3 regions of the Clostridium sp. CM027 genome follow, and region 1 is predicted to be linked to each of the others. Evidence: riboswitches for the same ligand, from Rfam matches in the RefSeq annotation. Region 1 holds a riboswitch; each other region holds the start of a gene.

What was found. Region 1 has a riboswitch for S-adenosylmethionine ahead of metA (homoserine O-succinyltransferase). Riboswitches for the same ligand answer to the same signal wherever they lie in the genome.
Region 2: another riboswitch for S-adenosylmethionine. It lies ahead of KTC92_RS14405 (methionine ABC transporter ATP-binding protein); the one in region 1 lies ahead of metA (homoserine O-succinyltransferase).
Region 3: another riboswitch for S-adenosylmethionine. It lies ahead of metK (methionine adenosyltransferase); the one in region 1 lies ahead of metA (homoserine O-succinyltransferase).

What each region holds. Positions count from the first base shown of each region.
Region 1 is NZ_CP077725.1:1,997,539-2,005,341, forward strand. It holds gene KTC92_RS09430 (hypothetical protein) at 96-356, shown strand; gene KTC92_RS09435 (sugar O-acetyltransferase) at 646-1,200, shown strand; gene ybaK (Cys-tRNA(Pro) deacylase) at 1,639-2,109, opposite strand; gene yjeM (glutamate/gamma-aminobutyrate family transporter YjeM) at 2,348-3,880, shown strand; gene KTC92_RS09450 (MATE family efflux transporter) at 3,964-5,349, opposite strand; SAM riboswitch class I at 5,560-5,671, shown strand; gene metA (homoserine O-succinyltransferase) at 5,784-6,701, shown strand; gene KTC92_RS09460 (polysaccharide deacetylase family protein) at 6,768-7,631, opposite strand.
Region 2 is NZ_CP077725.1:3,015,173-3,022,975, forward strand. It holds gene KTC92_RS14395 (radical SAM protein) at 1-508, shown strand, start outside; gene KTC92_RS14400 (transglycosylase domain-containing protein) at 757-3,213, opposite strand; SAM riboswitch class I at 3,757-3,875, shown strand; SAM riboswitch class I at 3,969-4,072, shown strand; gene KTC92_RS14405 (methionine ABC transporter ATP-binding protein) at 4,190-5,197, shown strand; gene KTC92_RS14410 (methionine ABC transporter permease) at 5,187-5,831, shown strand; gene KTC92_RS14415 (MetQ/NlpA family ABC transporter substrate-binding protein) at 5,882-6,685, shown strand; gene KTC92_RS14420 (sodium:alanine symporter family protein) at 6,909-7,803, shown strand, end outside.
Region 3 is NZ_CP077725.1:2,346,914-2,354,716, forward strand. It holds gene KTC92_RS11090 (hypothetical protein) at 1-932, opposite strand, end outside; gene KTC92_RS11095 (ATP-dependent RecD-like DNA helicase) at 978-3,209, opposite strand; gene metK (methionine adenosyltransferase) at 3,416-4,591, opposite strand; SAM riboswitch class I at 4,677-4,779, opposite strand; tRNA gene KTC92_RS11105 (tRNA-Tyr) at 4,882-4,966, opposite strand; tRNA gene KTC92_RS11110 (tRNA-Thr) at 4,972-5,046, opposite strand; tRNA gene KTC92_RS11115 (tRNA-Val) at 5,079-5,154, opposite strand; tRNA gene KTC92_RS11120 (tRNA-Tyr) at 5,197-5,281, opposite strand; tRNA gene KTC92_RS11125 (tRNA-Thr) at 5,287-5,361, opposite strand; gene yyaC (spore protease YyaC) at 5,719-6,273, shown strand; gene KTC92_RS11135 (rod shape-determining protein) at 6,399-7,433, opposite strand; gene spoIIID (sporulation transcriptional regulator SpoIIID) at 7,560-7,803, opposite strand, start outside.

The DNA of each region.
Region 1 (7,803 bases):
TCTTTAGAAGTATGTTTTAAATTAGAAAAGGTAGTAACATAAAATGTTATTTTACATAATAATATATTGTGTATAACTTTTATAAGGAGATTTTTATGAAAAATTATTCAATGGACTGTAAAAACATGAAAGAAATGAATCCTACGATGCCTATGAATCAAATGGATCCCATGATGCATATGATGCCTATGAATCAAATGAATCCTATGATGTCAATGATGCCTATGAATCAGACACCAATGGATCCTATGATGCAGAACTGTATGATGCATATGATGCATATGATGTGTATGATGTGTATGATGCATATGCACCATATGATGCCTATGCCGGACAAAGACAATGTAAAAAAATAATTTTCTACTTAGATTCGAGCAAAATCATATGATTAGGCTAAGTCACATAAATAATCTAAGTGACTTAGTTTTTTGTTCTTCCATGCTTATTTTGCCATAATTTCCTTTCCAAATTCTTGTGAAACGCGCCCCTTATTCTCGCTGTATATCATATACTTTAAAGACATATCACATGGTTCCATTTCTAATCACTTTACTTTCTATATTAAGCTTTATTGGCTCTTTAATTCTACTGTTTATTCTACTATGCTATACTCATACTAACTAAGTATAATAAGGAGTGTATAAAATGAATGAACAACAAAAGATGCTAAATGGTGAAATATATAATGCCTATGATAAAGATTTAGTACTCTTAAGAAATAAAGCTAGGCATCTTACAAAACTATATAATAATACAGATCCCGAGGAAACAATCGAGCGAATAAATATTATTAAAAAACTACTTGGAGAAATAGGCGGGAATTTTGAAATAGAACCTCCCTTTCATTGTGATTATGGCACTAATATTGAAATTGGAGAAAATTTCTATGCGAATTTTAATTTTTTGGTTTTAGATGATGGACTTGTAAAAATTGGACATGATGTATTGTGTGCTCCTAATGTAAGCATATTTACTGCAACTCATTTAATTGATCCCAAATTAAGGCCCAAAAATGCTGATTATACAAAAGCTGTAACTATAGGTAATAATGTATGGATTGGTGGTGGCTCTATAATAAATCCCGGTGTAACTATTGGGGATAATAGCGTAATAGGTTCTGGTAGCGTGGTTACAAAAAATATTCCAGCTAATGTTATCGCTGTTGGAAATCCTTGTAGAATAATAAAAAATATTGATTAATTAATAAAAGTACCTAATATAGTACTAACAACTGTTGTATCAACATTTCATCTTTAAATTGAAATCCGATAATGAAATAAATTACAAGTAATATTAAAAATGCTCGATATTCAAAAAACTACTGAAATATATATTTCAGTAGTTCACTATCTGGCTTTTGCCAATTTTTTTATTCACATTCTTTTGTAACCTAAGTTCAACTTCTTCTTATCTAAACTGTAATTGCATATTATAATATTTTACACCCAATTTTGCAAATACTTCCACTTATAGTAGTTACTCCCACTTATAGAAGTGTGAGACTTTCCTTCTGAAATGTCGTTAAAAGTTTTTAGAAACGTAATTTATCATTAACATCCCCTATTTTAAAATTGCTAATACACCACCCTATGATAATTTATTATCCCGATTGGATAATCCCTCAGAATAATTGTTAGATTACTTTACTAAAAAAGCAAACTCACCCTCCACATTATCCTTTAATAAATTTGCGTTGATTTCTACTTGAACTCCTATTTTTCCGGCACTTACAATTATGGTATCTATTTCGAGAGCACTTTTATCAATAAATGTTTTATACTGTTTCTTCATACCTATAGGGGAACACCCCCCTCTAACATATCCTGTAACCTTTTGAAGATCCTTTAAATCTAACATTTCTATTCTTTTCTCGTTAGTTACTTTAGCTACTTTCTTAAAGTCTATTTCTTCTCTAACTGGAATTAATATAATATAAATATTTTTAGAAATTCCATGTGTCACTAAAGTTTTATAGACATACTTTTCATCTCTACCTATCTTATTTGCCACAGACACTCCATCTATTTTATCATCTTTGATATCATAAGTTATAACATTGTATTCTACATTCCCTTTATCTAAAATTCGCATAGCATTTGTTTTTATCATCATCTTCCCCTTTATTTAAATGGATTTACAATAAAAAGTTAGTTTCAAAGCTTCCCTTATTATATCCTCTTTTCTTACCTTATGCACTATTTACCTAATCACAATAGTATTTATTGGTCTATTTTACAATTATTAACTATAAATAACCCCTTTGCTATTGAAATTTTTACCAGTTGCTATATAATGATATTAACAAAGTAAATTAACTTAGATCGTCTACATTAAAGGGGGAAAAAACATGTCGGAAAAAGTAAAAAGTACTAAACATTTAACATTAGTATCATTAGTTTTAATGATTTTTACTTCGGTTTATGGATTTAACAACATTCCCAGATCATTCTATAAGATGGGTTATGCTGCCATTCCTTGGTACATACTGTCTGGAATAACATTTTTTATTCCTTTTGCTTTCATGCTATCTGAGTTTGGTGCAGCTTTCAAGGATGAAAAAGGTGGAATCTACTCATGGATGGAAAAATCAGTGGGGGCTAAATTTGCTTTTATGGCAACGTTCATGTGGTACGCATCTTATGTAATTTGGATGGTTAACGTTGCATCGGGAATTTGGGTTCCAATATCGAATGCAATATTTGGTAAAGATATAACACAGACTTGTTCCTTATTTGGATTAACCGGGCCTAAAACTTTAGGAATACTTGGAATGCTTTGGATAATATTTGTTACATTTATATCAACTAAGGGATTAGATAAAATTAAAAAGGTAACTTCACTAGGTGGCACTGCAGTTGCATTGTTAAATGTAGTATTATTAGTCGGATCTCTACTAGTCCTTATAGGAAATCATGGCCAGTTAGCTCAGCCAATAACTGGACTTAGTTCATTCATATCCTCGCCAGATCCTGCTTATTCTGGAAATATGATTTCATCATTTGCTTTCGTAGTATTTGCTATATTTGCTTATGGTGGTATTGAAGTTGTTGGAGGACTAGTTGACGAAACAGAAAATGCTGAAAAAAACTTCCCTAAGGGTGTTGTTATTTCAGCAATTGTTATCTCAGTTGGATACGCACTTGGACTATTCCTTGTTGGTATATTTACTAACTGGTCAACTGTTATGACTGGAAATGGCGTTCACTTAGGTAATGTTGGTTATGTAGTAATGAGTAACCTAGGATATTCTCTTGGTAGCGCATTCGGTGCAAGCGAAGCAACATGTTTAGCTTTGGCGCATGGAGTAGCTAGATTCGTTGGGCTTTCAATGTTCTTAGCTTTAGCCGGTGCATTCTTTACATTAATGTTTTCTCCATTAAAACAATTAATTGAAGGTACTCCAGCTAAATTATGGCCTGGGAAAATGGCAGAAATGAAAAATGGAATGCCTCAAAGGGCTATGTGGATTCAAGCTACAATAGTTTGTGTTATTATTGCTCTTGTATCCTTTGGTGGAGAGAATATGTCAGGTTTCTTCGTTGTATTAGTAGCTATGACTAATGTAGCTATGACTCTTCCATACATGTTTATAGCTTTTGCTTTTGCACCATTTAAGAAAAACAAAGATATTATTAAGCCTTTTGAAATATTCAAAACTGAAAGAAGTGCACTAATATGGACAATAGTTGTTATGTTCACTGTTGGATTTGCAAACTTCTTCTCAATAATACAACCAGCACTGGAAGGAAAATTGAGCATAACACTTTGGAGTATAGGTGGCCCGATATTTTTTGCGGCTGTTGCCTGGTTTATGTATAGCCACTATGAAAAGAAATATTTAAATAAAAATATACCCTTTACAAATAAAAATTTTAAATAAGTCTATGCTGAATCAAAAAGATGATTTCTGTGTTGTGCACAGAAATCATTTTTTTGCTTTTCACATTATATTATATAATTTCCTCAATAAATAATTTTATTATTATTCCATTTACCTGATTTCATGTAGATTATACACATTACAAGTGATGCGAATGTTGCAAGAGGAGAAGCAAATCCAATTTCATATAGAGTCATACCTACTATTTTACTTAAAACAAAAGATAACGGTATACGAATGATAAATGTAGCAATTAAACTGTGAATCATTGGAAATAACGAATTACCACAACCACTAAAAAACGAGTTCATACAAAATACAAAGCATACCAAAATGCAATCGATGCTGTATGATTTAATATATAATGCAGCTGTTTCTATGACCGCTGTATCCCTAGAAAACAATGCTGTAAGCGATGTTGGATTCCATTGTGCATATGCATAACATATTATTCCTAATATTAATGAGCATCCCGTGCCTATATACAAACATTGTTTTGCTCTTTCCTTCTTTCCTGCCCCCATATTCTGAGCTGTCATCGCTGCAATTGCTGAAGCAAATGCAATCGTTGGAAGCATTGTAAATACAATTATTTTTTCGACAACACCTACAGATGCAGAAGCAGTAAGTCCCATTACATTAATAACTGCTGTAATTATTATAAAAGAAATATTAATTAAACCATCCTGTAATGCTATTGGTAATCCTAGCTTAAATACCTTCTTTGCTTTTCCTGCTTCAATCCTAATATGACTACGATGAAACTCAAAGTTAAAACCTATCTTTTTTATATACAGCACCCCAATTATGAAGCTTATAGCTTGAGCAGCTATAGTAGCAATTGCAGCTCCTGGCGCCCCCATATGGAACCCACCCACTAATATTAAATCTACCATAATATTAGTTACGCAAGCTACCGCAATAAAGAATAATGGTGCTTTTGAATTGCCTAGCCCTCGCAGAATACCACTCAACGCATTGTACCCTATAATAAATGGAATACCACAAGAACAGATAAAAATATATTCTTTTGTGTATTTAAATGCCTCTGTTGGCGTATTCATTAAATTTGTAATAGTACCTGTCATTACCACCATAATTACAGTCAACACAGCTGCTATTATACCAAATGTACAAATGATAGTTCCAACTGACTCTGCAATATCTTTATATTTTTTTGCACCCAAATAGTTGCCAATTAAAATAGTACCTCCAGTTGTTAATCCAAGGATAACGCTTGTGATTGTCTGCATAATCTGGCTTCCTGTTGCCACAGCAGAAACTTGCGCCGAATTATCAAACTGTCCAACAACCAACAAATCAGCTGCACCATAGAGTGCTTGCAACAAGCTTGCTAATAGAAACGGAAATGCAAATTTTAAAAGCGTTGGGATAACCTTACCCTCTGTTAAAGTATTCTCTTGTTTCATAATAACCTTTCCTTCTGTTAAAATGTTCTGTTGTGTCATAATATGTGCCTCCTAAAATAAAAAAATGCTGGATAAGGAAGTTGGCTTTATCCAACCATCTTATCCAGCATATAATTATCTATATACCCTCCGATGAACAGTAGCAATCGTAACACATATGTTCAATATTGTCAAAAATAAAACAAAGACATTTTTACCTATTGACAATTGCTTTTACGAGTAATATACTAAGCAATAACAACTGAATACAACTTATCCAGAGCGGCAGAGGGACTGGCCCGATGATGCCCGACAACCAGCATTCTTAAGTGGAGTGCAATGGTGTCAATTCCATCAGATTATAAAATCTGAAAGATAAGGACGATAGCAAATTTTATAATACAATTTTATTGTTTATTAAAGTTAATCACGCTGCTTTCCTTATAGGAAAGCAGCTTTTTTTTATAAGATGCCTAATTACAAGGAGGATGCAAATGCCAATAAAAATACCTGACAATCTTCCAGCGTTTAAAACTTTAAATAAAGAGAACATTTTTACTATTACAGAAGACTGCGCATTTCACCAAGATATTCGGCCTTTAAAAATTGTGATTTTAAACCTTATGCCAACAAAAATCGATACTGAAACACAAATTTTAAGACTTCTTGGGAACTCTCCACTACAGATTGATATAGTTCTTCTTCACCCTGCAAGCCATGCATGTAAAAATATATCGCAGGAACATTTAATTAAATTTTATAACACTTTTGAAGAAATAAAGAATTCTAGATTTGATGGAATGATAATAACTGGAGCGCCAATTGAAAGTATTCCCTTTGAAGAAGTGGATTACTGGGAGGAGCTTAAAAAAATTATGGAATGGAGTGTTCACAATGTATACTCTACCTTGCATATTTGTTGGGGTGCTCAAGCAGGGCTTCATTATCATTACGGAGTGCAAAAACATAAACTTGATAGTAAAGTATTTGGAGTGTTTAAACATAAAATAACAAAGCAAAACGTTAAACTTTTGAGTGGATTTGATGATGAATTTTATGTTCCACATTCAAGACATACTGAAATAAGAAAAGTTGATATTGATAAAATAGATGAGCTTGAAATTTTATCAGAATCTGAGGAATCAGGCATTTACATTGTATCAGCAAAAAAGGGAAGACAAATTTTTATAACCGGGCATTCAGAGTATGATCCATTAACATTAAAAAATGAATATGACAGGGATATAGCAAACGGCTTAAATATAAATGTCCCCAAAAATTATTATCCAAAAGACGATCCATTAAAAATACCTATCGTAAAATGGAGAGGTCACTCAAGTTTGCTTTTTTTAAACTGGTTAAATTATTATGTTTATCAGGAGACACCTTACAATTTGGTGTACCTAGAATAATACATATAAAAGTTGGGCCCCTAGTAACTTAGGGACCCAACTCTAAATATTGAACTTTATTAAAATTTAATCTGTATTAGAAATACGTTTCTTAAATTCTTCCATGTCATGGAATGAACTTATATATACCCTATGTAAGGAAAGTATACCATCCTCTTTGGAAGACCATCTGCCGTCAGTACTAAAAGCCATTGTATACCCTGCTTCTCGTACAGCCTCAATTGAAGTTTTGCTGTATCCACCATAAGGGTAGGAAAAGAATTTTATTTGTTTATTTAATATTTTTTCCAAATCTTTTTTAGATTTAACTAAAGTTTCTAGTTGCTTATCCTTAGGCATCTCTTTTAAATTTTCATGCTTTACGGTATGACTCCCTATTTCCACTCCATATTTTTCCATTTCCACAAGCTGTTTCGAAGTCATATAGTTAGGACTTTTATCAATACTACCAGTAATAACAAAAATTGTTGCTTTAAAATTATACTTTTTCAAAACAGGGAACATATCCGTATAATTATCTTCATAACCATCATCAAAAGTAAGAACTATGGATTTTTCAGGTATTGGTATATCCTTAATAAGATATTCATATAAATTTGTAAGTGTAATAGTATAATAACCATTATCTTTTAAATATTTTAGTTGCTCCTCAAATCTTTTAACAGGAAGACGAATAGGATTATCTTTTTCGTAGTCAATTGAATGGTACATTAAAACTGGAACACTCTTTCCTGAAGCCTTCATAACAGCAGTCTTGTCAAAAGCGGGTATCGAAGAGGTTTGAGCGGGTTCAGCCGGTTTAACGGGTTCAACTGCAGTTGCTGGTTTAACTGGGGCAGTTTTTTTTATTGTAGCAGTCTTCGATCTTGAACACCCCGAAAGAGACATTAAAATAACGAGTGTAAATATTAAAATTATTTTTTTTCTCATAATAACCTCCTTGTATGTATTTTTTCGGAAACACATATTATTTTTTAATCTTCATCATCTAATACAAAACCCCTTAATAATAAATTCCCTGAGTATTTTGTAACCCTAATGCTAAATTGATCACCTTACATTTATTAACTTTATACCATCCAGATTATAAAATCAATCTTTT
Region 2 (7,803 bases), 1.0 Mb from region 1:
AAATAGTGTGAATAGATATGAGAAGCTTGTGGATGAAATTCATAAAAGAGGAATAATGATAAATGCTAGTTTTGTTTTCGGATTAGATGAAGATGATGCCTCAATATTTAAGAGTACATTAGAATGGGTAGTTAAAAATAAAATAGAAACGGTAACATCCCATATTCTTACCCCCTATCCTGGCACAAAGTTATACTTATCATTATTCGAGGAAAATAGAATAGTAGATTTTAATTTGTCTAATTATAATACTGCCCAAGTTGTATATAAACCCAGGAGTATGACAGCAGAAGAATTATATAATGGCTATCTATGGATATATAAAGAGGTGTACACGTTTAAAAACATAATGAAAAGACTGCCGAAATCCAAAAAACAATGGATTCCATTTTTAACATTTAATTTTTGTTATAGAAAATTTGGAAAACTAACTGAGATCTTGTGCAATATAGTTTCTTTTAAAAATATAGGAAGATTTTCTAGCTGGTTGGCTTATAGAACAAAGTAGGTGGCGGAAACTAATAAAATTTTGAGAAAAGAAGGCAAACTCATAATCTTCCAATACGATTGTTTAAGAAAGGATTTGTATATAGGATATCAACGGTATGCTTAAATATAGTGGTAAAAAAAGAGGGGAAGTATTTTTAAATACTTCCCCTCTTTTAAAATAAAATATAATTACTGATTAATGACACTTCAGAAGGAAAGTCATTAATAGTGCAGCAGCGTAGGTGATGATTTAACGTTCGCGCTGGTTTATTGTGCAGGGGGTGGGGTTGGGTCTGGGGCTGGGGTTGGGGCTGGAGCTGGGTCTGGAGCTGGGGTTGGGGCTGGTGGTTGTTCATTTGCGGCTGCGTCTGCAGCCGCTTTGTCTGCAGCTGCTTTGTCTGCAGCTGCTTTGTCTGCAGCTGCTTTTGCTGCGGCTTCATTTGCAGCTGCTGCGTCAGCAGCTACTTTGTCTGCTGCTGCTTTATCCGCAGCTGCTTTGTTTGCAGCATCATCGCTTGCTTTTTTTGCAGCATCATCGCTTGTCTTTTTTGCAGCATCATCGCTTGCTTTTTTTGCAGCATCATCATTTGCTTTTTTTACATCATCATCACTTGGTTTTTCTATGACTTTCTTTTCTGCTTTTATTTTACCATTTTCATTTAATTTGATATATAGAGTATTCATTAATACCCCATTTCTATCAACTACTGTATTAGGACGAGTAAAGTCTTTTTGTTCTAGACCTTGGTGTAGGTACTCCATATATTCTTTCCATATCTGACCTGGTTCTTGAGCTCCATACATGTTTTGTGGCGCTGGAATATCATCTCCTACCCATACAGAGGTTGTATAATAAGGTGTATATCCTACAAACCAAGCATCTTTTGATTGATCTGTAGTTCCTGTTTTACCTGCAGTAAAGGGATAGTTACTAAGGGCTAAATTTGCATGACTTTCTGTTTTTGTTAGTACACCCTTTAAAGTATCTGTCATAAGATAAGAGGCACCACTATCATACACTGTAGTTTGCTTATGTTTATTTTCAAATAATACTTCATTAACTATTGTATTTGTTATTTTACGTACATTAGTCGGACTTATAAATTCGCCGTTTCTTGCAAGGGTTGAATAACCTGAAGCCATTTCAACTGGCGTAACACCCTTTGTAAAACCACCTATAGCAATTATAGGGTAAATATCTTGAGGAGTTGTATATTTAAACTCCATGTTTTGTAAATATTTCAACGAATTCTTTACGCCCATTTCTCCCACTAATCTAACCGGGATAGTGTTTATAGATATCTCAACTGCATATCTTAAAGATACAGAACCTCTGTATTTAAAATCAACATTAGCGGGACCATTATCAAAGGCTTTGTCTTCATATTCACTAGCGGGAATGTAGCCTTTTTCAAATGCAGGGGTATATGCGATTAATGGCTTTATAGCGGAACCTGGCTGCCTTACACCTAAGAAGGCTCTGTTAAAGGTGTTACCATCTTGGCTTCTACCTCCAACTATAGCTACTACTTCTCCAGTATTATTATCTATAGTAACGCTTGCACCTTGCTTTTCATATAAATCTGTTTTGTTATTGGTGCTTGTATATTGAGCCAAATGACTATCTACTACACTTTGTAATTTTTCTTGTTTTGCAGTATCAATAGATGTATCTATTCTATATCCTCCACTAAGAAGTTGTTTTTCTTTAGACTCATATTCATCATTATACTTAGTGAAATAAGTGTTTCTATCATTATCATTACTAAAAGAATATTTAGAAACGAAACCATTTTGCTCCATTAACTTTAAGGTTGCATTGTGAACAGCATATTGAATATCATAGCTCATAGGTTCAGGTGCTGTACGAGGTTTAATATTTAATTTAATAACTTCTGCTTTTGCTGTATCAAAATCATTTTGTGAAATTTGTTCTAAGCTTAGCATTTTATCTAAGACTAAGTCTCTCCTCTTTATAACATTGTCCAGCTGAGTCACGGGGTTATAAACAGATGGATTATTAGGTATTGAAACAAGCATAGCTATTTGAGATAAATCTAAATCCTTATTATTCTTTTGAAAGTAAAATTGTGAAGCACTTTCAATACTATAGCATCCATTGCCGAAGTTTATATTATTTACATAAAACTCTAATATTTGATCTTTTGAATATCTTTCTTCTAATTTATTTGCTATAACAGACTCTTCCAATTTTCTCGACAAGGTTACGTCAAATGTAAGGAATACATTTCTTGCAAGTTGTTGCGTTATTGTTGAACCACCTTGTACGATAGCTCCCTTGGATTTTATATATACCCAGACAGCTCTCCTTATACCTTTATAATCTATACCACCATGTTTATAAAATCTTTGGTCTTCTATTGAAGTGACAGCTTTACCTACATAGGGATTTAAGTCTGCTTCTTTTGTGTAATAATATGTATTGGTCTTAAATTCTTTTAATAGTTTACCATTAGTATCAAAAAATTGTGTTGGTTTTCGGGTATTAAAGGAGGTTTCGTTTATGGTTTGTGCTATATTGTTAGCATCTTTTATAGTTGCCTCTATTTTAGGCCCATATTTAATATAACCATATCCTAAAGTTATCGTAGCCGATACGAAAATTATTGCAGAAAATATCAATAAACCTTTAACGATTTTTTTCCAAAGTTTCTTTTTAACCGGTGCTGTTTTTATGGGTTCTACATTTTTATTATCATCCATTAATATCTCCTCCTTTTTTTATTATACAAAAAATGTCCAGGGTTAGCCCTAAATGACCACGCTTCATACATACTGTAAAGGGGGGGCTTACTTGGTCGCCATAAGTATTTCCTGTTTTTAGTCCTATATTCAATTGTTATTACTGAATTCTAATACTAGGTCACATAAAAGAGACCTTATGGGTCTCTCTTATACTATTAAAAAAGTGCTTAGTTTATGTGTGTATAATACAATTATTTTACAATTTTGTCAATAACACCAAGTTATATGATGTGATTTCTATTGATGTTAATTATTTCTTATTGGCATTTCAAACATTAGCCATACAATGTATCCTCCTAGAACAATATAATTATTACAATATATTATAACATAAATAATGTAACATGAATATTTATGTTATATATAAAGTATGAACAAAATATATATTATGATGAAACATCATTAGACAGTTGTATGATGTTTGGAGAAGGTGTATATAAAAACTTCTTTACATAGCATTCATATAGTGATATTATAAATCTAATTTAATAAATAAGTTAATTCTCATCAAGAGAGATAGAGGGACTGGCCCGATGACATCTCGGCAACCATCAGACGTATTGTCTGAATAGGTGCTAAATCCTGCGTTAATTTCATTGTAAATTAGCGGAAGATGAGAGAGGTGTCTTTGTAATTTTATACCTCTTTCATCATTATATAATGATGAAAGAGGTTTTTGTTTTTTTGAATAGATGTAAATAAAATTTAATAGTGTCTTATCAAGAGAGGTGGAGGGACTGGCCCTATGAACCCCGACAACCAGTATCATATTATGATACATGGTGTTAATTCCTGCAGCATTGCTGCAAGATAAGAATAAGTTTGGAAGTAGTGCCCAAGTTTATTCTTGGGCTCTATTTTTTTAGAGTGATGTTTAAAGAAAGGATCAAAAGGTAAAGATGAATTATAAGAAATGAAAAGGAGAAGGGATATCATGATTAAAGTTCGAGGTGTAAGTAAAAGTTTTTCAGGGGTTAAAGTGTTAAATGATGTTTCATTTACAGTGGAGGAGGGTGATATTTATGGTGTTATTGGTCACAGTGGAGCTGGTAAATCCACTTTACTTAGATGCTTTAATGGGCTTGAAACCTATGATACAGGTACCATTAATATAATGGAAAAAGGGGTGAAACAGCTAAGTTTGAAAGAACTTCGCGAGTTTAGGAAAAATGTAGGCATAATATTTCAAAGTTTTAATCTTATTAACAGTAAAAATGTTTTTGAAAACATAGCATTTCCACTAGAAATATGGGGAAACGATAAAAATTTTATTAAAAAAAGAGTAGATAGCTTAATAGAGTTAGTAGGACTTAAGGATAAAGCAAACACCAATGTAAAACAACTTAGCGGAGGGCAGAAGCAAAGAGTTGGAATTGCAAGAGCGCTTTCACTTAATCCGAAAATATTACTTTGTGATGAAGCTACCTCTGCACTAGATCCTAAAACTACAAAATCTATATTAGAGCTTTTAAGAGCTATCAATAACAAATTTAATATAACAATTATTGTAGTTACCCATCAGATGGAAGTGGTCAAAGAAATTTGTAATAAATTTATTCTTTTAGAAGGAGGGGAAATTAAAAGCCATGGCATTACCGATGAACTATTTATTAGGCCAACAAAGGAAATGCAAACACTTATGGGAGAGGAAGAATTACTGCCTAGCACTGGATATAACATTAAAATATTTTTTACAAAGGAAATTACCCAGAGTTGCCTTATAACATCAATTGCCAGGGAGTTAAATATTGATTTTTCAATAGTATGGGGCAGGCTTGAAAAATTTAGGGATAACGTAATGGGAAGTCTCATAATAAATGCAAGTAAAGAGAATAAGAAGAAGATATTAAATTATTTAGATGAAAAATCTATAGAGTGGGAGCTCATTAATTATTCTGTGCAGCTTGAGAAGCACAAGGGAGAGAGTATAAATGCTATTTAAAGATATTTTATTACCTGCACTAAAAGAAACTATATATATGGTAACATTATCCACGATTTTTACAGTTATTTTAGGGTTTATTTCAGCAGTAGGATTAATTATAACTGGACCTATTGGCCTAAGGCCAAACACTTTAATCTATAAAATCTTAAATTTAGTAATAAATGTACTTAGGTCTTTTCCGTTTATTATACTAATGATATCTATATTCCCTTTAACTAAGCTTATAGTTGGAACAACAATAGGTACTAATGCAGCTATAGTTCCTCTAACGCTTGGTGCAGCACCTTTTGCTGCAAGAATAATAGAATCTGCACTTTTAGAAGTGGATTATGGAATTGTTGAAGCAGCTAAGTCATTTGGTGCAAAAACCTATCAAATTATATTTAAGGTTATGTTAAAAGAGGCAATGCCGTCTATAGTTCTTGGAGTTACGTTAACAATAATAAACATTATAGGTTACTCAGCTATGGCTGGGACAATTGGTGGAGGGGGACTTGGAGATGTAGCCGTAAAATATGGTTACTATAGATTTAAGTCAGATATCATGATATACACTGTAATTATATTAATTGCAGTTGTGCAAGTAATTCAAGCCTTAGGAAATATATTGTACAGAAAAATGATTAAATAAGTTTTGAATTATAAAAATATTAAAAGAAAAATAAGAGGAGGAAATTAAAAATGAAAAAAATATTAAGCATATTATTAACAATAGTTGTGATTTTTACACTGAGTGGATGTGGAGCAAAAAAAGAGGCGGATGTAACTGAGAAAAAAATCATTAAAGTAGGTGCGTCACCAGTGCCTCATAAAGAAATATTAGAGGCTATAAAGCCGATTCTCGCAAAAGAGGGATATACTCTCGAAATAGTAGAATTTACTGACTATGTAACACCAAACACTGCACTAGCCGAGGGACAATTAGATGCTAATTTCTTTCAACATATTCCTTATTTGCAATCCTTTAGTAAAGAAAAGGGAGTGGACCTAGACTATACTGTAAAGGTTCATCTTGAACCTATGGGTGTGTACTCTAATAAATATAAAAAGCTAAGTGATTTAAAAGATGGAGCTAAAATAGCCATTCCAAGTGATCCTACAAATGGAGCAAGAGCACTTAGAGTGCTTGAGAAGGAAGGGCTATTAAAACTAAAAAGTGGAGATCTTATTTCTAAACTTGATATTACTGAAAATAAAAAGAATTTTAAAATAACTGAATTAGACGCTCCTCAGCTTCCAAGGATTTTAAAAGATGTGGATGCAGCAGTTATAAACTCAAATTTTGCAATAGAAGCCAATTTAAATCCGACAAAAGACGCACTAGCAATTGAATCAAAAGATTCGCCTTATGCAAATGTGCTTGCAGTTAGAAAAGAAGATAAAACTAAACCTCATATAGAAGCACTTTCAAAGGCATTAAATTCTCCAGAAGTTAAAAAAATTATTGAAGATAAATATAAAGGAGATATAATTCCTGCTTTCTAAAAAAAATATAAAACCATTAATCATTTTGCTTTGGGCGTAATAGTCGAAAGTAAGATGATTTTTTTATAGTAAAGCATAAAGTTTAACGACATTTTTATACTTTTATTTTTTAAAAAATTCATTTTATACCTTATTAGTGTATAATTACCGTATGCAAATAATTTTTGGAGTAATTAATTCTAAAATGCAAATAAGGATAACATTATAATATGGAGGTTTAAAAATGAGTGTATTATTTCAAGCAATAAATAATTTTTTTGATTTTATAGTTCCTATTGCGGATTTTCTATGGGAATTTCCAACTAATTTTAAGTGGTATCAAAACATCCCGGTTTTAGGTAATTTTGCCTTTGCAGTTATTTTACTTTTAGGAACAGGAATTTATCTTACATTTAAAACTGGATTTATTCAAGTTATGGCATTTAAAAAAGGAATTAAGATTCTTGCTACAAAAAAGGAAACAGATACTGGGGTTAGTTCATTAGCATCATTTTTACTAAGTTCTGCTATGCGTGTAGGTCCAGGTAATATTATGGGGGTTACAGGTGCAATATCTGTTGGCGGACCAGGGGCACTATTTTGGATGTGGGTTTCAGCTTTCTTTGGTATGTCCACGGCTTTTGTAGAATCTGTACTTGCACAGCTTTTTAAAGAGAAAAATGGCAAGGAGTTCGTAGGTGGACTTCCATTTTATGGTCAAAAGATTTTGGGCAATAAACGGTGGGTAGGTATTGTACTGTCTTCACTTTTTATAATATATGCACTGTTTGTTATCCCATCTCAAGCTTTTCATTTATTTACAAGTTTCGGTTCAATAGCTGATACTATAGCTGGAAAAACCTTTGGACGTCAATCTACAGTTTATTATGGTATAGCAATAGTCTTAATAATTACTGTTCTTTTGACTGTAATTGGAGGAATAAAAAGAGTTACTGCAGTTACAGATATACTAGTACCTATTATGGCAGTTATTTATACACTTATAGTTATTTTAATAATATTAGTTAATTTAGATAAAGTTCCGTATTTCTTTAAAGAAGTGATTGGTGGAGCATTTAAGCCCAATGCATTATTTGGTGGGGCATTTGGTGTAGCTTTAGCTCAAGGAATTAAGCGTG
Region 3 (7,803 bases), 350 kb from region 1:
AATATAGCCTCTCCCCTTTGTATACTTTCATATCTCCCAACCTTACTTGATAAATATAATAGTTGCTTATGATTATATTTATCATTATCAGCAAAATAAACTATAACATCAATTGAATGAAATTCTAAATAACTTTCTTCAAAGTCATTAGTGACTATTATCCCCTCATCTTCATTCATGAACTTTACTTTAATATTAGCATCGCTTTTTTTACTAATAAACAAAAAAATATTTTCACTTAACTTTTCTTTGAAATTACATAGATACTCAAAGACCGCTATAGTTTTTTCCTCATCTGGTGTAAATATTATTACCTTTCTATTAGATATAATTGACCAATTCAAATATTGATAAACAACCAAAGGTATATCCGTACTAAGATTTATCCTCGTAGTTATGATTCTAGGCTCTATAATCGGAATATTATTGTTTTTTAACGGAAACATTATTGGCGTGCCCTCGCTTAAAACATTCTCTACAGAATAGGCTATAGCTACACTATTTGCTTTACACATTCTTAATAACACTTTTTTTATTTGTTGCTTAGTGTATTTAGGAAAACTTCTAATATCATTATAAATAATCAAATCAAATTTTTCTTGGAGTTTTAACGCATTTTCATGATTGCATATATGTAAATACTCATTCACACTGCCATAATTCGTTTCAGGTGAATATACATATTGACCTAAATTACTAAATTTATTTATGAAGTAAATAATATCAATACTCCTCTGGTTTTCATTAGTTATATACAATATATTTTTCTTTTCATTAACATATTCAATTATAGTTTCTAACAATATATCAGAGGAATTGTAAAACATAGATACAACATCAATTCTTTTTTTGCTGTTTAAAGAACATCTTAAAATTTCTTTGCTAATCTCATCTTTTTCTTTACTAAGGTTTAATTTTGCGTAGAAAAGCATGTAAAATCTCCTTTGCAATTTAATATTTCTTCCAAACAAATCAATCTAATTTTCATCATGGCCCACATTTGCATCTACTATTTGCCTTATTCTCCAGCCCAAAGCGGAGTACCGCTCGAAACTTCTGTTGTTATCTTTCATGAAATTAACAGCTTTTATTGCTCCCACTAAAACAACCATATTCTTTGCTCTAGTTATCCCTGTATAAAGTAAATTTCTGTTCATTAAAAGTGGGGGCCCCATAAACATAGGCATAATTACAACTTCAAACTCACTACCTTGACTTTTATGTATTGTAATAGCATACGCTAAAGCTAGTTCATCTAAATATACACCTTCATATTCTACCCGTTTGTCATCATCAAAAATCACAATAACATTTTCATTATCTTCATCAATATCTTCAACATACCCTACATCACCATTAAAAATGCCCACTCCATCTTCAGCTTTTGCATTAATTTTTTTCCATTTTATAGAGTAATTATTTTTAATTTGCATAACCTTGTCGCCTACCCTAAATATAGTATTCCTATATTCCTTTTCCTTTTTATACTTAGATTTAGGGTTCAATATTTGCTGAAGCTTTCCATTTAGATTTTCTATACCCAATATCCCTTTTCTCATAGGAGAGAGTATTTGAATGTTCTTCATCTTATCCCACTCTTTGTTAAATTTTGGCAATCTGGTATTAATTAAAGCAATTATACTGTCCAAGATTTTCTCCGGCTCATTATTCTCAATAAAATAAAAATCTTTATCCTTTTTATTCAAAATAGGCATCTCGCCATTGTTAATTTTATGAGCATTCACAATAATCATACTTTCTTGTGCTTGCCTAAAAATCTCCTTAAGCTTAACTACTTTAACACATTTACTGTCAATAATATCTCTTAGTACATTACCCGGTCCGACAGATGGCAATTGGTCAACATCACCAACAATTATAAGTCGAGTTCCTACGCTGATAGCTTTTAATAAACTATTCATAAGCATTATGTCTATCATAGATGCTTCATCAATAATTAGCACATCACAATCTAAAGGCGATTCCTCACTTCTAGAGAACTGCGACCCATCATCTCTGCCTACTCCAAGTTCTAATAACCTATGTATGGTTTTGGCTTCGCGACCAGTAGCCTCTGTCATTCTTTTGGCAGCCCTTCCGGTGGGCGCAGCCATATAAACTTTCATTCCTGCTTCTTCAAATACCTCTATAATGCAATTAATTATAGTAGTTTTGCCAGTACCTGGACCTCCCGTTATTATTTCAATACTATTTTCTGCAGCACCACAAATAGCAGTCTTTTGAGACGTTGCAAATTTTATGTTTTTTTCTTCTTCGAAGTCATTAATCTTTTCTTCTATGTCTATTTCTAATTCGTCATACTTTTCTATAGATAAGGTTATAATTTTTTTAGTAATAGCTAATTCACAGTAATAGAACGGCATAGTGAAAACACAGTCTTCTTCATCAATATTTTCGACTTTCAATTTTCCCTGCAATACATTATCATAAACATTTTTTTCAATTTCTTCAGCCGTAACCCCAAGAATATTTTTAGATTCTTGGTATAATTTGTTTAACGGCATATAAGTATTTCCCATAGCGCAAAATTCATTTACCACATAATTAATTCCACTTTGTATTCTGAAAGGCGACTCTTTGTCAATGCCTAAACTTTGTGCTATCTTATCTGCAATTTTAAATCCTACTCCAGAAATGGTTTCAGTTAACACATAAGGATTATCCTGTACTACCTTTATAGAGTCTCCTCCATATTTTTTATAAATTTTCACACATTGGTTAGGTGTTACTCCATATGTTTGAAGAAATATCATTATATTTTTAACTTCTCGTTGCTTAGAATATGATTCAAAAATTAATTGAATCTTTTTTTGTCCTACACCATCAATCTCTTTTAATCTTTCAATTTCATTATCTAATATATTCATGGTGTTTTCACCAAAGTGCTGTACAATTTTTTTAGCAGTTATTGGTCCAATTCCTTGAATAACTCCTGAAGCTAAATATTTTTCTATACCTTCAAGTGAACTAGGTATTATTTCCTCACATTGTATTATTCTAAATTGCTTGCCAAATTGAGGATGAGTAACCCACTCCCCCGTTAATTTCAGGTTCTGCCCTTCACTTATATATGGCACAATGCCTACCACAGTTATCTGCTTTTTATTATCATTCAAATGAGCAATTATATATCCATTTTCTTCATTATGAAATACTACATCTTCGATTATCCCTTGTATTTCCGGCATAAAATCTCTCCTATTTATAAATTCATATAATAACATTAATAATAATATTATTAGCAATAATATTATTATTAATGTTATTATATCATATGTATTTTACATCTCTTATGTTCAGTATACCCCTATCTTAGGTTTTATCAAAATACTACTTAATAATCACATGCACTAAAAAGGGATAACAATTAATAATTGTTATCCCTTTTTTTATATTATACGTACTTTTTTATTTCATCAACCTTGTTTAGTTTTTCCCATGAAAGATCTAAATCAATTCTTCCAAAATGTCCATAGGCAGCTACTTGTTTATAAACAGGTCTTCTTAGTTCTAATTCTCTTATAATTACAGCTGGCCTTAAATCAAATACTTTTTCAACTATTTGAACTATTTTATCATCGTCAATTTTTCCTGTTCCGAAAGTTTCGACCTCTATAGATACCGGTTTAGCTACACCTATAGCATAAGCTAACTGAATTTCCAATTTATCTGAAACTCCTGCAGCAACTAAATTTTTAGCAACCCATCTTGCAGCATATGCAGCGGATCTATCAACTTTTGTTGCATCCTTTCCTGAGAATGCTCCACCTCCATGTCTTCCATATCCACCATAAGTATCTACTATTATTTTTCTTCCTGTTAAACCAGAGTCTCCTTGCGGTCCTCCAATTACAAATCTGCCTGTAGGATTTATATAATATTTAGTATTTTCATCTAATAATCCACTTGGAACTACAGGTTTTATTACATGCTCTTTTAAATCATTTTCAATTTGATCATGAGTTGCTTCTTCTGCATGTTGAGTTGAAATAACAATAGTATCTATTCTTACTGGCTTATTATCTTCATACTCTACAGTAACTTGAGTCTTTCCGTCCGGTCTTAAGTAATCTAATGTGCCATTTTTTCTTACTTCGCTTAACTTTCTTGCTAATCTGTGAGCCATAGCAATTGGTAGTGGCATGTATTCTGGTGTCTCATTAGTTGCAAATCCAAACATCATGCCTTGATCACCAGCACCTATTGCGTCAACCTTATCAATCTCGCCTGCTTTAGATTCTAATGCCTCATCTACTCCCATAGCTATATCTGTTGATTGTTCATTAATAGACGTAAGTACAGCGCATGTGCTAGCATCAAACCCGTATTTTGCTCTAGTATATCCTATGCCTTCAATGGTATTCCTAACAACCTTAGGAACATCTACATAACAACTAGTTGTTATCTCTCCCATTACTAAAACCATTCCTGTAGTAACCGCTGTTTCACAAGCAACCCTAGCATAAGGATCTTGCTCTAAAATAGCATCAAGTACAGCATCTGAAATTTGGTCACAAATTTTGTCTGGATGTCCTTCTGTAACGGATTCTGATGTAAATAATCTTTTCATTATAATTCTCCCTTCTATTCTCTAAAATTTCCCTATAAAAAAATAAAACCTCTTCCAAATATAAGAAGAGGTGATTTAATCATCTCCCTTATCTTGCAGATTATAACTGCAGGAATTGGCACCATGGTGCATTGCACCGGTTGCCGGGTTTCATAGGGCCTTTTTCCCTCCACCTCTCTTGATAAGAGTTATCAATTATTAACTTTTAATTATAATACCATATGCATTCTATGGTGTCAACAGAATCTAAACCCTGTAAAAAATAAAAAAAGACATCTATAGATGTCTTTTGGTGGAGGAGGACGGATTCGAACCATCGAAACATTACGTAACAGATTTACAGTCTGCCCCCTTTGGCCACTCGGGAACTCCTCCATATGTGGAGCTGGCAATAGGAATTGAACCTACAACCTGCTGATTACAAGTCAGCTGCTCTACCGTTGAGCCATGCCAGCATGCATTTTATTCTATTTTAAAAAGATTATTATGGTGGGAACAACAGGGTTCGAACCTGTGACCCTCTGCTTGTAAGGCAGATGCTCTCCCAGCTGAGCTATGCTCCCATAATTTATTGTAAACCATAATTTATTGTAAACCATTATAAATGGTGGAGGAGGACGGATTCGAACCATCGAAACATTACGTAACAGATTTACAGTCTGCCCCCTTTGGCCACTCGGGAACTCCTCCACTTATGGAGCTGGCAATAGGAATTGAACCTACAACCTGCTGATTACAAGTCAGCTGCTCTACCGTTGAGCCATGCCAGCATATTATGTTTTATCATTTTGCCGTTTTACCGTTTTACCGTGTCGACAAGAATTATTATACAACTTTAATTAATTAATTTCAAGTCTATTATCCTTTAATAAACGACTTCTTCTCTCCATAACTATACTATTCGCATATTTGCTTAATATTAAGCATTGATACAACTTACTATTTGCACAAATAATTTATTATATTTTTTATTTGGTTTTCCTTCATATAGTTAATATACTTATATATCATTTTTTAATTAATCATTTTTTTATTCTTTATTATAATAATACACGGGATTTATTCATATAAATTATTCATAGGAAACTAATAATTTTTCCCCAGCGCAATACAAGGAGGTATATTTCTTGAGTAAAGCTAAAACCCATTATAAAGATCCTTTAGCATACTATACACTTTCTAATTTTCTAAAAGACTATATTGACAAAAATACTTTAGTTGTTTGCATAGGTACCGATAGATGTATAGGCGATTGTCTAGGTCCTTTAGTTGGTACACTTTTAAAAAATAGTTCCTTTCCATTACCTGTATATGGCACTATAGATAATCCAATTCATGCCTTAAACATAGATAGTAAATTATCTAAAATAAATGCATTGCACCCAAATTGTACTATAATAGGTGTAGATGCTTGTTTAGGAGACATTTCAAATATTGGAGAACTCCAAGCTAGAAATTATCCAATTCATCCTGGCAAAGGTGTAGGGAAAACCCTTCCTAAGGTAGGCACTCTTTCATTAATAGGTATAGTAGATTCAAGTGATGATAGTGAATTATTTACAAATAGAAACATAAGATTGAGCTTGGTAATGGATATTGCTAATGTTTTAAGCAGATCCCTCTTGCATTCATACTATTTGCACTCCCTTACCAATGAAGAAAATAATTTGAGCCCTGTTTAACATGCTTTAATTAGTTTTAAATAATTATCCACAATTTAAACTTACAAATCTTATATAATATAAAAATAAGCAATGCAATTAAACTAATAATTGTATTGCTTATTTTTATAGCTTGCTTATACTTTTTATTCTGTTAAGCATAATTCTCTTCCATTGAATGAATTATCTAACTTATCCATATAATCCAATACTTTACCTGTTCCGAGTGCTACGCATGAAATCGGATCCTCCGCTAGATATACCGGAACTTTAGTAACCTCTTGTATGAGCTTACCTAAGCCTTTTAACAATGCACCTCCACCAGTCATAACTATACCTTTATCAGCTATATCTGCTGAAAGCTCAGGTGGTGTTTTTTCTAATACGGAATGTGCACATCCTGCTATTAAATATACCGCCTCTTTTAAAGCTTCTCTCATTTCTTCTGATGATACTTCTAAATTCTTAGGAAGACCTGTAATTAAATCTCTCCCTCTTATCTCCATGCTTGTCTTTTCTTCTTGTTTATAAGCACAACCTATGTTGATTTTTAAATCCTCTGCAGTCCTCTCACCAATCATTAATTTATGTTTTTTTCTGATATATTTTATAATCTCTTCATCAAACTTATCACCAGCTACTTTAACTGATTCACGTACAACCATGCCTCCTAAAGAAATAACTGCAATATCAGTCGTGCCTCCACCAATGTCAATAACCATATTACCACTTGCTCTAGTAATATCGAGTCCCGCTCCGATTGCCGCTGCTAGTGGTTCTTCTATAAGTTGAACTTTCTTAGCTCCGGCATTTCTACCTGCATCTTCTACCGCTCTTCTTTCTACTTCCGTTGCTTCGCAAGGTACACATATTACAACTTTTGGAGAAGATAGCCTTCTTTTCCCACAAGCCTTCTTGATAAAATGATTTAACATTTTTTCAGTTATGTCATAATCCGAAATAACACCGTCCCTCATAGGGCGTATTGCCACAATATTGCCTGGTGTCCTTCCTATCATTTGCCTAGCTTCTTCTCCTACTGCCAATACCTTATTATTATTTCTATCTATGGCAACAACAGAAGGTTCTTTTAATATAACACCTTTTCCTTTAATATATACAAGCACTGTAGATGTACCCAAATCTATTCCCATATCTGTACCCATTCTAAAAAAAAACATTTCAAAACCACTCCTGCTCTTTAGTATATTCAATATTTAAATTACACTAAACTCTATTCTATAAAGCTATAAGAAAACCCTCTTTTAATTTTAAAATTTTTTTATAGTTTTTAGCTTCGAATGTTTTTATCCTTGTGCTTCTTTATATTTCAATTTAGTTGCTCTTCCGCCTCTTATATGCCGCTCAGCTTTATTTATATCCAAAATTGTTTTTGCATCGCTGGCAATTTGAGGATTTATTGTGGGTAATCTTTCCGTCATATCCTTGTGTATAGTACTCTTGCTAACGCCAAACACTTTGGCAGTTCTTCTTATTGTAGATTTTGACTCGATAATGTACTTAGCAACTTCTAGTACTCGATCTTCAATA